DNA from 2 places in the Arthrobacter rhombi genome. Region 2 is predicted to be linked to the other one. Evidence: riboswitches for the same ligand, from Rfam matches in the RefSeq annotation. Region 2 holds a riboswitch; the other holds the start of a gene.

Region 1 (7,652 bases), on a different contig from region 2:
CGATCGAGCACGTTCTCGTCATCCGCCGCACCGGCAGCGACATCGCGTGGACCGCAGGCCGGGATCTCTGGTGGCACGAGGCCGTCGAGACCCAGCCGCGCACCCACGCCGCCCAGGCGTTCGACGCCGAGACGCCGCTGTTCATCATGTACACCTCCGGCACCACCGGCAAGCCCAAGGGGCTGGTGCACACCACCGGCGGCTACCTCACCCAGGCCTCGTGGAGCCACGAGTTCCTCTTCTCCCACCCCGATCCGTCCCGCCGCGGCGACGACGTCCACTGGTGCACCGCCGACCTGGCCTGGGTCACCGCCCACACCTACGAGATCTACGGTCCGCTCTCCAACGGCGTCACCCAGGTCATCTACGAGGGCGTCCCCAACGCCCCACACCCCGGCCGGCACTTCGAGATCATCGAACGGTACGGCGTGACCAGCTACTACACGGCCCCCACGCTGGTCCGCTCGCTCATGGGCTGGTTCCCCGACGGCATCCCCGCCGCTTACGATCTCTCCTCCATCCGCCTGGCCGGCACCGTCGGCGAGGCGGTCAACCCGGAGGCCTGGCGCTGGCTGCGCACCCAGGTCGGCCGCGATGCCCTCATCCCCGGCCAGCCCGACGCCGGCATCCCGATGGTGGACACCTGGTGGCAGTCGGAAACCGGGGCCACCATCCTCTCCCCCCGCCCGTCCGACACCGTCTTCAAACCCGGCTGCGGCACCCGCGCCCTGCCCGGCGTCTCCACGGACATCGTGGACGACGGCGGCGCCCGGGTCCCTGCCCAGGTGCAGGGCAACATCGTGCTCACCTCCACCGGCCCGGCCATGGCCCGCACCGTCTGGGGCAATCCGGAACGCTACTTCACGTCCTACTGGGAGAAGTACGCGACCCAGGGCTGGTTCCTCGCCGGCGACGGCGCCAAGTACGACGACGACGGCGACACCTGGATCCTGGGCCGCACCGACGATGCACTCAATGTCTCCGGGCACCTGCTCTCCACGATCGAGATCGAATCCGCGCTCGTCTCCCACCCTTCCGTCGTCGAGGCGGGCGTCTGCCCCACCACCGACGCGAAGACCGGACAGGCGGCCACAGCGTTCGTCGTCCCCCATGACCGTTCGCTCATCGGTGCGGGCACGGCTGCCGGATCGACGCCGGAACAGCTCGCAGCGGCGGCGGAATTGCGGTCACACGTGGCCACGCAGATCGGCCCGATCGCCAAGCCGCGGGACATCGTGTTCGTCCCCGACGTGCCCAAGACACGGTCGGGGAAGATCATGCGCCGGCTGCTGACCCAGCTGTTCGAGCGAACGGCGCTCGGCGACACGACCAGCCTGCAGAACGAACCCTGCATCCCGGAACTGCAGCGGATCTGCACTCCGGCGTAGGCCGGGACCGGACGCCGGTCACATCCGGCCGCCCGAGGCGGCCGGATACTTCCGGACGGCCTCGTCGCGGAGCCTGACGTACTCGTATTCCTGGGCGGCGGCCCGCCGCCAGTTCACGCGGTAGAAGCCGGCGACGGCGCGCAGGGCCCGCAGCAGCGGGTTCCGGCGCAAGGACTTGGTGGAACACCACCCCCGGTCCATGAAGATCGCCACCATGCGCCAGCAATGGGATTGCCACGTCACCGGCTTGTTTGGAACTTTCAAGATAGATTTGGAAAGCTCCCGGAAGAGCAAGCCGTCCTGGCGGAAGACGGAGATCCTTGCCGCAGTGAAACACGCCATCAAGAAGAAGGACGCGAGGGCAGTAGCAAAAGCATGCAATTGGTAAAGAAGGATTTTAGTCTGGGTCAGTCCGGGGTCTTGACCAGCGGAGCAGCCGGTCTTTACCTTGTGGTCTCCCTGGTCGTGTTGTCTATAGTCCGACCGCTCGGTGGTGGTCTCATCTGGCCCGACGTCACTCCGGCGGCAGCAGCGATGGTTCTTGGCGCCAGTCAGGTCTGGTTGATCCTCATGGGAGCCGCCTGCATGGTCGGCGGCCTCATGGCCGACGCCGCGGAATCGACCTGGGCCAAGACGAATGTCTTCCTTGGAACCCTTTCCCTGGCGCTCGTATCGACTGTTGTCATTCAGCTACCGTGGGGGGCTCTAGTCGATGATTATGCAGTTCCACGACCACTGGGGCCGGATTGGATCTTCATCGGATCAATGCTCGGGGCCGCGTTGCTCATCGCGGTCGCGGTGAGCGCGTTTGCTCGCCGTCTCACGCAAAAACCTTAGGGCGGATCTCGCTGTACTGAGAAAGTCTGCAATCACCTGCTTTGTGGAACATGGCCACCGGCTGATCTCGCCCATAGGTCGAGGGCTCAACCGGTGGCCATCGCCTTTTTGCGGGATATCGCCCGCGCCGGGGGCCACGCTCGCGGCCCGGGGCCGGCGGGTCCATGTCGCGACGGCGGCTCTCCTCTTCCAATCGTTCAGCCGCGCGCAGCTTCGCGGCCAGCGACTGCATTTGTTCGTTGGCCGGCTTGCCCTCTGCCTTGTTTGCTGCGGGCTGGCGCCCTTTGGAGTCCGCCAGGGCCTTACCGTTCCTGTCATAGGCTTGGCCATGGTCCTGACCCGCGCCTCATCCACGGACTCGCTACGTGACTCCTGAGCGTCGTCGGTACGCCGGGAGTCCTGGAGGCGGCGGTGCAGTTCGGCCACGCATTCCGCGCGGGCCAACTCAGGCGTTGAGTGTGGATTCTTGGGTGCGTTCGGTGCGCAGGTGGTCGATGACTTGGTCGGCCGGGGCCGCCAGCAGGTCGGCGTCGATCTCCACGACCTCGCCGTTGAGCACCCGCGGGTGCTCCACGCCGAGCAGCGAACCGACCACCAGGCGGATCAGGGTGCCGTGGGCGACGACCACGATGTTGGCGTCCGGGTGCGCGGCGGTGACATCGCGAAGTGCCGTCTGCGCCCGGGCGACCACCTCGGCCTCCGGCTCGGCGGTGGCCAGCAACGCATCCAGTTCGGCTCGGTCCAGCCCCGCGACAATGCGGCCCTCGCCGTCACCGTAGTGGCGTTCCTGCAGGCCCTCCACCGGCGCGATGGCCTCCAGCCCCAGCTGCCCGCCGATGATGGCCGCCGTTTCAACGGCCCGCCCCAACGGCGAGGAGACCAGCGCTTCCCAGGCACCGCCGTCGTGCCCCAGGCGTTCCAGCTCCCGGGCCGCAGCCCGTGCCTGGTCGCGCCCGGCGGCGTTCAAGGGGATGTCGGTCTGGCCCTGGAGGCGCCGCTCGGCGTTCCAGTCGGTTTCCCCATGGCGGACCAATGCGATGCGTGTTCCCATGCCCCCCAGCCTATCGACCGGCGGCGGACTGCCACGCTGCGCAACATTCTTTGCTGACGGCCCCGGGTTTGCGACCATGGAGGAGACCATCCCGAGCGGCCGAGAGATCTGGCTTGTTGACGCCGCAGCAACCACCGGAATCCACCGGCGCGGTGCTAACGCCAGAGGCGATGGAGCGCAGCCGGACACCGGTTGCACGGTTCCCCCGGCGGACCACACCATGGCAGGGATCGGCAGCAGCCGGAAACCAACCTCGAAGGAGCCAACGCCTAGATGTCGGATCACCAGTTCGGATTCCGTACGCGCGCCCTGCATGCCGGGGGCACCCCCGATGCCGAGCATGGCGCCCGTGCCGTGCCGATCTACCAGTCGACCTCGTTCGTGTTCAAGGACACCGACGACGCCGCCAACCTGTTCGCCCTGCAGAAGTACGGCAACATCTACTCCCGGATCGGCAACCCCACCGTTGCCGCCTTCGAGGAACGCATCGCCTCGCTGGAAGGCGGGATCGGCGCGGTGGCCACCGCCTCGGGCATGGCCGCCGAATTCATCACCTTCGCCGCGCTGACCCAGGCCGGGGACCACATCGTGGCCTCCTCCAAGCTCTACGGCGGCACCATCACCCAGCTCGACGTGACGCTGCGCCGCTTCGGGGTCGAGACCACCTTCGTGGACAGCAACGAGGCGGCAGACTTCGCCGCCGAGATCCGCCCGGAAACCAAGGCCCTCTACACCGAGATCGTGGCCAACCCCTCCGGGGACCTGGCGGACCTGAAGGGCCTGGCCGCCGTGGCCCACGAGGCGGGCATCCCGCTGATCGTGGATTCCACGCTCACCCCGCCCTACATCCTGCGGCCCATCGAGCACGGGGCGGACATCGTCATCCACTCGGCCACCAAGTTCCTCGGTGGCCACGGCACCACCCTGGGCGGCGTCGTCGTCGAATCCGGCAGGTTCAACTGGGGCAACGGCAAGTTCCCCACCATGACCGAACCGGTCCCCTCCTACGGCAATGTGTCCTGGTGGGGGAACTTCGGCGAGTACGGGTTCCTCACCAAGCTGCGTTCCGAGCAGCTACGTGACATCGGGCCCTCGCTGTCCGCGCAGTCCGCCTTCCAGCTGCTGCAGGGGGTCGAGACGCTGCCCCAGCGCATGGACGCCCACCTCTCCAACGCCCTCACGGTCGCCGAATGGCTCGAGACGGACCCGCGCGTGACGTACGTGAACTACGCTGCCCTGCCCTCCCACCCGCAGCACGATCGCGCGAAGGAGCTGCTGCCCGATGGCGTCGGCTCGGTCTTCAGCTTCGGCGTTGCGGGAGGCCGCGAGGCTGGCGGACGCTTCATCGAGGCGTTGCAGCTGGCCAGCCACCTGGCCAACATCGGCGATGCCCGCACCCTGGTCCTGCACCCGGGATCGACCACCCACCAGCAGCTGTCCGCCGACCAGCTCGCCGCAGCCGGCGTGCCGGAGGACCTGATCCGCCTCTCCGTGGGGCTCGAGGACATCGAGGACATCATCTGGGACCTGGACCAGGCGCTGACCGCCTCCCAGCAGGACCCCGCCACCACAACCGCAGACGCATCGACTGAAGACGGTGCAGCCTGCGCGGTCCCGGCAGGTGCCGGCGAGCAGATCGGAGCGGGCAAATGAGCGCCGACACCGCACAGCGCGGCTGGGTGGGGCCTTCCGCCCCCGAACGCCTGAACATCCTGCGGTCCACGAAGTCGATCGCGATCGTGGGCGCGTCCGACAAGACGGCGCGGGCCTCCTACTTCGTGGCCACGTACCTGAACAGCTCCACGAAGTACGACCTGTACTTCATCAACCCGATCCTGGCGGCCAAGGGCGCCGAGATCCTGGGCCACCCGGTCCACGCATCGCTGGCCGATCTGCCGGTGGCTCCGGATCTGGTGGAGGTCTTCCGCAAGGCGGAGGACACCCCCGGCATCGTCGAGGAGGCCCACCAGGCCGGCGCGAAGACCGTCTGGTTGCAGCTGGGCATCTGGAACGAGGAGGCGGCACAGCTGGCCGAGTCGTACGGCATGCACGCCATCATGGACCGGTGCGTGAAGATCGAGCATGCGCGCTTCCACGGGGGGCTGCACCTGGCAGGCTTCAACACCGGCGTGGTCTCCTCCAAGCGGCAGGTGCTCGCCTAGCTCCAGGCTTTCAAGCAACGACGGCGGCCCGCCTCCCCGGTGCGGGAGGGCGGGCCGTTGGCGCCTCCGGCCGGACCGGACATACTGGTGCCATGCCCTCAGCCGTCCAGCTCATCCGCGCCCCGGGCCTGTCAGACGCCGTCGACTACGCCTACGCTGCCACGGCCCCACCGGAGGCCCGACTCGTCTTCCTGGCAGGAGCCTGCCCCCTCGATACCGAAGGGGGCACGCTGGCGGTCGAGGACTATGCCGGCCAGGCAGCTGCCTGCATCGCGACCCTGACCGGTGCCCTCGAAGCCGCCGGAGCCGGGCTGCACGACGTCATCAGCACCCGCGTTTTGGTGGCCTCGGCCCGCCGAGCGGACCTGGTCGCCGCGTGGGAAGTCATCCGCGGGGCCTTTGGCGAGCACGACGTGCCCAGCACGTTGCTCGGTGTCACGGTCCTGGGCCACGAGGACCAGCTGGTGGAAATCGAGGCCGTCGCCGCAGTCATCGACTGACCGGCGAGCGCCCTACAGGTCCTCGCGCGCGGCCATGAACGTGTAATCCCAGGCCCGCACACCGTCGGCCTCGTCGGAAGGCGACGGCTCGTGGTGCAGCGACCGGGCACGGTCCAGCACCGCGCAGACTTCGGTGAACAAGCGGTCCGCCTCGTCCGGGGTCAGCCGCAACGTCCCCAGGCTGAGGTCCGCTTTCGCCTCCGTTTCACGGCCGGTGGCAAAGCCCGGAGCCCAGGCGGTCACCTTGGCGACCATTTCCTGCTGGTCGCGTGTCAACTGGTCCAGGTAGGCAGCCAGCGGGGCTTCGTCCTCCGGCCCGATCGGGGTCTCGGGCGAACCCACCCGATAGGACTGGACCGCCCCCTTCCACACCCGGTCACGCCGGTCGCGGGCGAATTCGGGGGCCTCCTGGACGAACCCCGCCTCGGCCAACGTGCGCAAATGGAAGCTCAGGGTATTGGCGGCCACGCCCAGCTGTCGGGCCAGGTCGGTGGCGCGGGCGTATTCCTGGGCACCGAGCACGGCCACGATCCGCCGGCGCAAGGGGTGCGCCATCGCCTTGAGCATGGGTGAGGTCATGACCCGGGGTTCGGGTTCCGGCGCACGCGGCGGCTGGCGATCGGTGTCCATGCTGACAGTCTACAAACCCGCCGCATAAATTGCGCAACTTCTCTTGCGCAATTTCTTGTGCGGATCTACGCTCGACGCATGGAACCACTCCAGCCCGATTCCCCGGCCGATGCATCCACCCCCGTGGCCGCCACCGTGGAATCCGGCCGTCCTCCGGCGTTGTGGCGCAACCGCGACTACCGGTGGTGGCTGGCCACCGACACGTCCACGGGACTCGGACGTGCCCTGCACAACTTCGCCGTCCCGCTGCTCGCCCTCTACGTCACCGGCGACCCCGCCCAGGCCGGGATCATCGCGGCCATCGGCCAGGTCGGCCGCGTCGTGGCCACTCTTCCGGGAGGCGTCCTGGCCGACCGGCACGACCGCCGCCGGCTCATCCTGCTGGGCACCGCCACCGGAGTCGCCGTGGCGAGCGCGCTGGCCGCCTTCCAACTGGCCGGACTGCTCGGCTTCTGGCTGCTGACCGTGTTGAACCTGCTGATGAACGTGCGCAGCGGCTTGTTCGACGGCGTGCCCAACGCGGCGTTGAAGTCCGTCGTCGAGCCCCGCGCCGTCGGCTCGGCCATGGCAGCCAACCAGGGTCGCGACGCCGTCGTCAGCCTCGCCGGAGGTCCGGTCGGCGGCGTCCTGATGGTCATCGGCCATGCCGTGCCGTTCGCCGCAACAGCTGTGCTGAACCTGATGGGCCTGTTCACGGTCCTGCGCATCCGTGCCGACCTGCGTCCACTGTGCGATGTCCCGGAGCACGACGCGGCTGCCGCTGCCGGCCGCACCGGCTACCTGCGCGAGGCGTGGGAGGGCTTCTCCTGGCTGTTGCACCGCCCGGAACTGCGCGGCGTCATGGCCATCTCCACCATCGTGAACCTCGGCATGAATGCCTCCATCACCGCCGTCGTCTTCGGCCTGCAGCAGCGGGGCGAATCGCCGGCCACCATCGGCCTGGCGACCGCGTCGGTCGGGGCCGGGATGCTTGCCGGCGCAGTGCTGGCCCCTCCCCTGGTGCGCCGCGTGTCCACCGGATGGCTCGGCGCCGTCGGGCTGGCGGTGTGTACCGCAGCGGTGGCCGCCCTGCCGTTCGTCCACT
Region 2 (7,652 bases):
CGAAGCACCAGCTCATCGACGGGACCGATGCCTCGAAGCACACGCGGGGGGATGACCCTGCGCGGTTGGACGTTGGCGCGGAATTCGGTCCCGAGCGCCATGTGGGCCGGGGGCACCGGATCCGCAACATCGTCGAGGAGTTCGACGAGGCACAGTGCATTGCCTGGCGCGACCCGCAGGGGCACCGCTGGCGCTATGAACTGCTGCCCGCACCCCGCGGCACCGTCGTCCGCAAGACCTGGGATGCGTCCCGCTTGAAGCGGCAGTGGCCGTTGAAGGTGCGCGGGGTCGCCCGCAACACCCCGGTGGACCTCGAGCACACCCTGGACCGCCTGGCCGACTACTTTGATCCGGCGACACCGCGGCCGGTTGTCCCGGAACCGGTGGGCCCGTCGAAGCAGAAGGCCTCGGCTTCTGAGCTGACTCCCGCGCAGGCCGCGAAGCGGGAGGCCGAGAGGCTGGCCCGCGTGGAGCGCGCCGCGCAGATGGACCGGGCCGCCGCCGAGGCCCGGGCCGCCAAGGAGGAGCGGACCGCCCACACGCAGGAAACCCGTGCGGCGCGCCGTGCGGAGCGGGCCGAGAAGGCTGCCCTGGCGCGTCAGGCACGCGAAGCACGCAAGCAGGAGAAGGCCGAGCGGGCGGCTCAAGAGGAACGTGCGAAGGCGGAAAAGGCGGCCGAAGCCGAGCGGCTGCGCCTCGAAAAAGCCGAGGAGGCTGCGCGCGTCGAGCAGGCCAAGGCCGAGAAGATTGCCGCCGCGGAGCGGTTGCGCGCGGAGCAGGCGGCCGAGGTGGAGCGGGCCAAGGCACAGAAGATCGCCGACGCCGAGCGCGCGCGGGCGGAGAAGGCGGCACAGGTGGAGGCCGCCCGGGCGGCCAAGGCCCGCAAGCAGGCCGAGGACACCCCGGTGGAGCCGGTGCCGCCGATCGGCGGAACGGCGGGTCCGTTGAAGTCGGCACCTCGACGCCCCTCGCGTGAGGCCATTGCCGCTGCCAAGGCCGGGCGGCAGGCGCCGCCGAGGCCGGAACCGCAACCTGCGGCGGCCCCGCCGGTAGCCAAGCCGAACCCGCGGCCGGCACCGCAGGAGACCACATCCACCCCGAACCAGGGGACAACCCCCGAACCGGTGCGCACTGGTCTGCCCCCGGCAGCGGCCCGGCGGTTGCGCCGCGCGAGCTGAGCCGCCGGGGTGGGGCCTATCCCGCCACCGAACCGCCGAAGAGCAGGCCCAGCACGTAGGTGACACCGGCTGCGCCGAGCCCGATGGCCAGCTGGCGCAGACCGCGTTTGGCCGGTGACGCGCCGGACAGCAGCCCCACGACGCCACCGGTGGCCATGAGGGCGATGCCCACCAGGACCAGCGAGACGATCACCGCGGGCAGCCCGCTCAAGCCGAAGATGTACGGCAGGATCGGGATCAGGGCGCCGGAGGCGAAGAAGCAGAAGCTCGACGACGAGGCCCCGAAGGCCGAGCCCAGTGCCTCGTGTTCGTCCGCAGTCTCCTCAGCGGGCACCTCGGGGTTCAGCGACAGCGACGGATCGCAGTCGCAGCTGTACTTGCCCATGCGCTCGGCGGCACGGTGTTCGGCGGCCTCTCGGCTCATCCCGCGCGCCCGGTAGACCAGCACCAGCTCATTTGATTGCAGGTCCAGATCCGGTGCTGCCACCAGGGTGACCTGGGTGGGCTGCGAGGCGGTCAGCAGCTCGCGCTGGGAACGGACGGAGACATACTCCCCGGCAGCCATCGACAGGGCGCCGGCCAGCAGCCCGGCGATGCCGGAGAAGAGGACCAATGCGCTGGAGACGCCGGTCGCCCCGATGCCCATGACCAGTGCCAGGTTGGAGACCAGGCCGTCATTGGCGCCGAAGACCGCTGCCCGGAAGTTTCCGGAGAGCCGGTTGCGACCCCGGGTAGCCAGGCCGCGGACGACTTCCTCGTGCACGAGTTCATCGGCGGCCATCTGGGCGGTGGCATCGTCGTCGTCTTCGTAGGGCGAGGCTCCCTCGGCCCGTTGGGCCAGGGCCAGCACGAAGACCGAGCCGAAGTTCTTGGCCATGAAACGCAACATGGTCCGCCGCAGGGAGGGCTGTACCGTCTTCGAGGCGTGCTCCCCGAGCAGGTTCGCCCAGTGTTCCTCGTGGCGTTTCTCGGCGGTGGCCAGCCCGAGCAGGATCTCGCGTTCCTCGCCCTGGCGGCGGGAGGCCAGGGCCCCGTAGATGGCCCCCTCGGCGCGTTCGTCGGCCAGGTACTTGCGCCAGCGGCGGATGTCGCCGGCGGTGGGTTCGGGGCGGGCGTCGGCGCCGCCGGGGGAGTCGGGCAGGTGGGCATCCGGTGTCATCGGGCGTCCTTCAATCGGTTCGTTGGTCCCGCACAAGGGCGGGGGCGCCGGTCAAAGGTTCACGGGGATGCGTAGGACCTCGGACCGCCACCAGCGGGCCGAAGGTCTCGTTCGCCCGGATGGATACCGGGTGGATTGCCGGACCGCCGTCGTGGCGATCAGTATGTCGACAGATCCTCTATCGTTCGCCAGGACCAGGGGCCCTGGCGAACGGGGTTGGAACTACTCCCCTTCAGCCCACCATCATAGCGGAGTCTGCGTCGCGGTGCTCGCGGACGGGGAGGCGTTCGAGGTAGAACACCTGCGCTTCGCCGTCGGACCGGCCGGCGCGGGGGACGCGCACGGTCAGTGCGCAGGAGTCGGCCTCCCATTCGGGGCGGCCCGCCGTGTTGCCCAGGGCGTGGTCGAGATCCCGGGGATGTGGGGCGATGAACCGTTCCCAGGTGCCGTCCACGTTGAGGCAGACGGTGCCGAGCATTGAATCGAAAATGGGAAGAACGGAGACGCTGTGCGTCACGGATTTCCTTTCGTGCGTTCTTACCCGACACGTTGTCGCGCGGGCCGCTTCCTCATCCGAACCACCCGCGAACCTGGGGTTGGTGCGCGGGTAGTCGGAGCTGTTGCCCGCGTCTCATGAAGCTTTTTGCCAGCCTAACGTGGATGGACGCGCCACCCAAGCTGTGATGGACGCCATTCCCGGGCATCCCAGTGCTGGTACGGCAAAACCCGCCGGTCATCACCGGCGGGTTTTGCTCTGCGGATCGGCGTCGGGGGACGACGGCGGTGCGTGGCGGCTAGCGCTGTTCGGCGGGAACCCCTTCGACGTCGACGCGCCCCGAAACCCGATCGGCCCAATGGCTGCTGACCTCGGGCCGGGTGGCCGGGGTCAGCAGGCTGACCACCAGGTAGACCACCAGGGAGGAGGCCAGCCCGTAGTAGATCGGCTCGTTGGCGTAGACGCCGCCGAACTTCTCGTCGGATCCGATTTCCAGCACGATCATCGTGGTCAGGGTGACGATGGTTCCGGCGGCCATCGACAGCGCGGCGCCGACACCGTTGCCGCGCTTCCAGAGCAGCCCGCCGAGGATGGAGACCAGCAGCCCGCCGACCAGGATGTCGTAGGCGATGGTCAGGGCTGCCACGACGTCGTCGACGACGATCGCCAGCACGATGGCCACCACACCCAGGCCGAGCACCCAGTAGCGGTTGGCGGCGACGTCGTGTTCGGGGTTGCGCCCGGTGTTGACCTCCACCTTTTTGCCGAACCAGCCGGCCACGAAGGGGGTGACGTCGTTGCGGGCCACCGTGGCGGCGGCGATCAGGGCGCCGGAGGCGGTGGACATCATCGCCGCGACGGCTGCGGCCAGCACGATCCCGCCGATGGCCACGGGCAGCAGGTTCATGGCGACCTCGGCGTAGACGACGTCCTTGCCCAGGTTCTCGATGTCGATGTCCGGCAGGGCGACGCGGGCAGACATGCCGATGATCGCGCCGGCGATGCCGTAGAGCACGCAGTACACGCCGGCGGTCGAGCCGCCCCAGCGGGCGACCGTGGGGGTCTTGGCGGTGAACACGCGCTGCCAGATGTCCTGGCCGATGAGCAGTCCCAGGGTGTAGACGACGAAGTAGGTGATGATCGTCTGTGCGCCGATCCCGTCCCAGCTGAAGAACGATTCGCGGGCCCGCTCGGGGATCCCGGCGGAGATGCCGTCGAAGCCGCCGGCTGCCGAGAGGGCGAAGGGAAGCATCAGGGCGAACACGCCGATGGTCTTGATGACGAACTGCACCTGGTCGGCCAGCGTGATGGACCACATGCCGCCGATGGTCGAGTAGACCAGCACGATGATGCCGCCGACGGCGATGGCCAGCCAGCGTTCCCAGTCGAAGAGCACGACGAAGATCGTGGCGTAGGCGCCGGTCGAGGTGGCGCACAGCATCAGCGTGTAGGCCAGCATGACGATGGCCGAGGCGTTGGTGGCGTTCTTCGAGCCGTAGCGCAGGGTCAGCATCTGCGAGACGGTGAAGATCTTCAGGCGTTGCAGGCGCGGCGCGAAGAGCAGGCTCAGCAGCAGCACGCCGATGCCGATGGCGATGACCAGCCAGGCGCCGGAGAGCCCGAACTTGTAGCCCAGGCCCACGCCGCCGACGGTGGAGGCGCCGCCGAGCACGACGGCTGCCATGGTCCCGGTGTAGAGGAACGGGCCGAGTCGACGGCCGGCGACCAGATAGTCGCTGCTGTTCTTGGTGCGCGATTTACCCCACCAGCCGAAGGCAAGCATGCCTGCCAGATAGGCGACGACGATCGCGATATTGATGATTTCCATGGGGACCTTATTCAGTGGGATCACGGGAATGGGTGCTTGGGAGTAAACACCTGTTGCGCACTAGGCTAAAGTGATCTGGCTAACAAAAGCAATTGCCCTATGCTGTGTGACGGATAGCAGCACCGCCCACCGCACCACTTGCACGAGGACTCGGAGTATCCCACCCATGAAGGCCTTGCCCGTCGAACCCAGCAACACCCCGCTGGCGATCGGCTCGAAGATCCGGGCCGCGCGGCATGCGCAGCGCATGACCATCGAGCAGGTGGCCGAATCCACTGGCCTGACCAAGGGCTTCCTCTCACGGGTCGAACGCGATCTGACGTCGCCATCGGTGGCCTCGCTGGTGACCTTGTGCCAGGTGCTCTCCGTCTCGATCGGCGATCTCTTCGCGCAACCGGAGACGCATGTGGTGCGGCTGGAAAGTGCCCCGCGGATCTCGTTGGGCGGCCAGGGCATCGTGGAGCGGTTGATGACGAGCCGGTCGGAGAAGCGCCTGCAGGTGATCCGCGCCGTGATCGAGCCCCGTGGTGAGGGGGAGTCGGAGCTGTACTCGGTCGACTGCGAGGTCGAGGTGCTGCATGTGGTGTCGGGGACGTTCATCATCATCTTCGCCAACGAGCGCTTCGAGCTCGAGGCCGGGGACTCGCTGACCTTCCCGGGCCGCGAACCGCATTCGTGGATCAATCCCACCGACACCGAGGCCGTGGTGCTCTGGACGCTGGTTCCCGCAGCTTCACGCTGAAGCACGGCGCCGGCGGCGAGGTGCCGGGGGTCAGCGCCGCAGGGCAGCCGGCCGGGGGAGGTCCAGGCCCTCCAGCAGGTCACCGAGCAGCCGGTCCAATTCGTAGCCGGCCTGGGTGATCTTGTTCGGCCCATAGCTGGCCAGCTGGGAACCGGGCTGGTCGAAGGACAGGACGGTGCCGCCGGAGCGGTGGGCGTGGAGTTCGATCCGCAGCGGAGCATGCAGCGTGGTGCCGGGCTCGATGCGGAACAGCCGGGCGGACCAGGCCAGGCTGCCGATGAGGTAGATGCGGCTGAGAGCATCGTTGCCCGCCAGGTGGAGCAGCGCCGAGGGCGAATGGGTCCAGAAGCGGTACAGCTCGTAGGCCGCTTCGTGGCCGGCCTCGCGTTGGAGTTCATCCCAGGTGGCGCCGCGTGCTGCCATCCGTTCCAGTCCGGCCAGGTCAAGGGCCGGGACGGCCGCCTCGAAGCGCCCGCTCAGGGAAGCAAAGGTCAGCGGCGTCCTCAGGGCGATGCGGCGCACCGCAAGCTCGGTCGTGGATTCGGTGGCTGGAAGCGTCACCCCCTCAGCGTAGGCCAGTCGAGGCTGCGCTGGTCGACTCAGCCCACATGGATCCAGGGGCGGCGCTGCACATTGGATTCGGCCTCGCGCAGCACCTCGCGGGTGAGCGGGGCGATCTCGCCCTGGCCCAACAGCAGGAAGCCTGCCAGATTGCGCAGCGGGGAGCCTTCGGTCCAGCGGAAGTACAGGTGCGGCATGGTGGAGTACTCGTCGCGGATCCGCAGGCAGATCGCCGCCAGCGCCGTCGGGATCGAGGGCGCGGTGGCCGTCAGCACCTGGTACCCGTGCCGGGTGGTGCCGCACACCAGCAGGTCCTGGGCGAAGTCCGAGTAGTCGCCGAGCGTGATCTCGATGAACAGCGGCCGGGCGGATTCGGGCAGGTGGCTGGCAATGCGTGCGTGCTCGAGCTTGTGGCGGTACCGCTCCGCACTGAACCGCACCGGTTCGTGGGCGATCAGCGAGACCTGCCCCGCGTCGGCGGCGGACAGCAGCAGGTCGTGGGCTGCGTCGTCGAACATGACGGTGGTGGCCCGCAACTCGGTGGAGCGGCGGAAGCGCGAGATGAAGGAGACGAAGAGGATCGCGGCGATGAACAGGGCGGCGATGCGCAGGCCATCGGGGCGCTCGACCACGTTGGCGATCGTCGTGTACAGGAAGACCACCACGACGACGGCGAAAGCCACCGTGCGCCCACGTTGGCGCTTGCGCCGGGCCGAGAGGGTCACGGCGACCGCCGCCGAGGTCATCAGCACCAGCACCCCGGTGGCGTAGGCGGCTCCCTGCGCGTCGACGCTCGCCCGGAAGTGGAGGGTCACCAGGGCGGCGATGACGACGATGACCAGGACCAGTGGCCGGTTGGCCCGTGCCCACTCGGGGGCCATGCCGAAGCGTGGCAGGTAGCGCGGGATGAGGTTGAGCAGTCCGGCCAGGGCCGAGGCGCCGGCGAACCAGAGGATGAGGATGGTCGAGAGGTCGTAGACGCTGCCGAAGCCCTCGCCGAGCTGCTCGTGCGCCAGGTAGGCCAGGGCGCGGCCGTTGGCGGAGCCCCTCGGTTGCAGTTCCGCGGATGGCACCAGCCAGGTGGTGACCACGCAGGAGATGACCAGCAGCACGCTCATGGTGACTGCCGCCGTCGTCAGCAGGCGCTTGGCGCCGGCGATCCGGCCGGCGGGAAGGGCCTCGGTGTCGGTGGCCCGGCCGCGGATCTGCGGCATGACCGCGACCCCGGTCTCGAAGCCGGAAAGCCCCAGGGCCAGTTTCGGGAAGACCAGCAGGGCCATGGCCACCATCAGCCAGGGGCTGCCTTGGCTGGTGGTCAACGTGGTCCACCAGTCACCGACGGGGCCGGGGGAGGCGACGATGCGCCCGAGGCTGGCGCCCAGCACCACCACGTTCAGAGCCAGGTAGACCCCGACGATCACGACGGCGAGCGAGATGACCTCGGTGAACCCGCGCAGGAACAGCAGCGTGAGCAGGGCCAGCAGGACCAGCGTGATCGGCACGTTCTTGCCCTCGAACCAGGCGGGGGTGAAGGGGTTCTCGATGATGTGGGCGGTGGCGTCGGCGGCGGAGAGGGTCATGGTGATCATGAAGTCGGTCGCCGCGAAACCGAGCAGCACCAGGACCAGGACCTTCCCCTTCCAATGGGGCAGGAGCCGTTCGAGCATGGCGATCGAACCCTGCCCGTG

What was found. A riboswitch is a leader RNA that binds a small molecule or an ion and turns the genes downstream of it on or off. The one in region 2 is predicted to bind S-adenosylmethionine.
Region 1: it holds a riboswitch for S-adenosylmethionine, as region 2 does, so the genes downstream of both, ABD088_RS01910 (O-acetylhomoserine aminocarboxypropyltransferase/cysteine synthase family protein) here and ABD088_RS09805 (hypothetical protein) in region 2, are expected to answer to the same signal.

What each region holds. Positions count from the first base shown of each region.
Region 1 is NZ_BAAAIV010000003.1:187,945-195,596, forward strand. It holds gene acs (acetate--CoA ligase) at 1-1,388, shown strand, start outside; gene ABD088_RS01895 (hypothetical protein) at 1,407-1,631, opposite strand; gene ABD088_RS01900 (hypothetical protein) at 1,764-2,225, shown strand; gene ABD088_RS01905 (histidine phosphatase family protein) at 2,671-3,276, opposite strand; SAM riboswitch class I at 3,360-3,453, shown strand; gene ABD088_RS01910 (O-acetylhomoserine aminocarboxypropyltransferase/cysteine synthase family protein) at 3,550-4,929, shown strand; gene ABD088_RS01915 (CoA-binding protein) at 4,926-5,438, shown strand; gene ABD088_RS01920 (RidA family protein) at 5,531-5,938, shown strand; gene ABD088_RS01925 (ArsR/SmtB family transcription factor) at 5,951-6,568, opposite strand; gene ABD088_RS01930 (MFS transporter) at 6,647-7,652, shown strand, end outside.
Region 2 is NZ_BAAAIV010000011.1:80,842-88,493, forward strand. It holds gene ABD088_RS09795 (SRPBCC family protein) at 1-1,178, shown strand, start outside; gene ABD088_RS09800 (VIT1/CCC1 transporter family protein) at 1,195-2,337, opposite strand; gene ABD088_RS09805 (hypothetical protein) at 2,570-2,854, opposite strand; SAM riboswitch class IV at 2,866-2,976, opposite strand; gene ABD088_RS09810 (sodium:solute symporter family protein) at 3,132-4,661, opposite strand; gene ABD088_RS09815 (helix-turn-helix domain-containing protein) at 4,828-5,403, shown strand; gene ABD088_RS09820 (hypothetical protein) at 5,434-5,964, opposite strand; gene ABD088_RS09825 (APC family permease) at 6,003-7,652, opposite strand, start outside.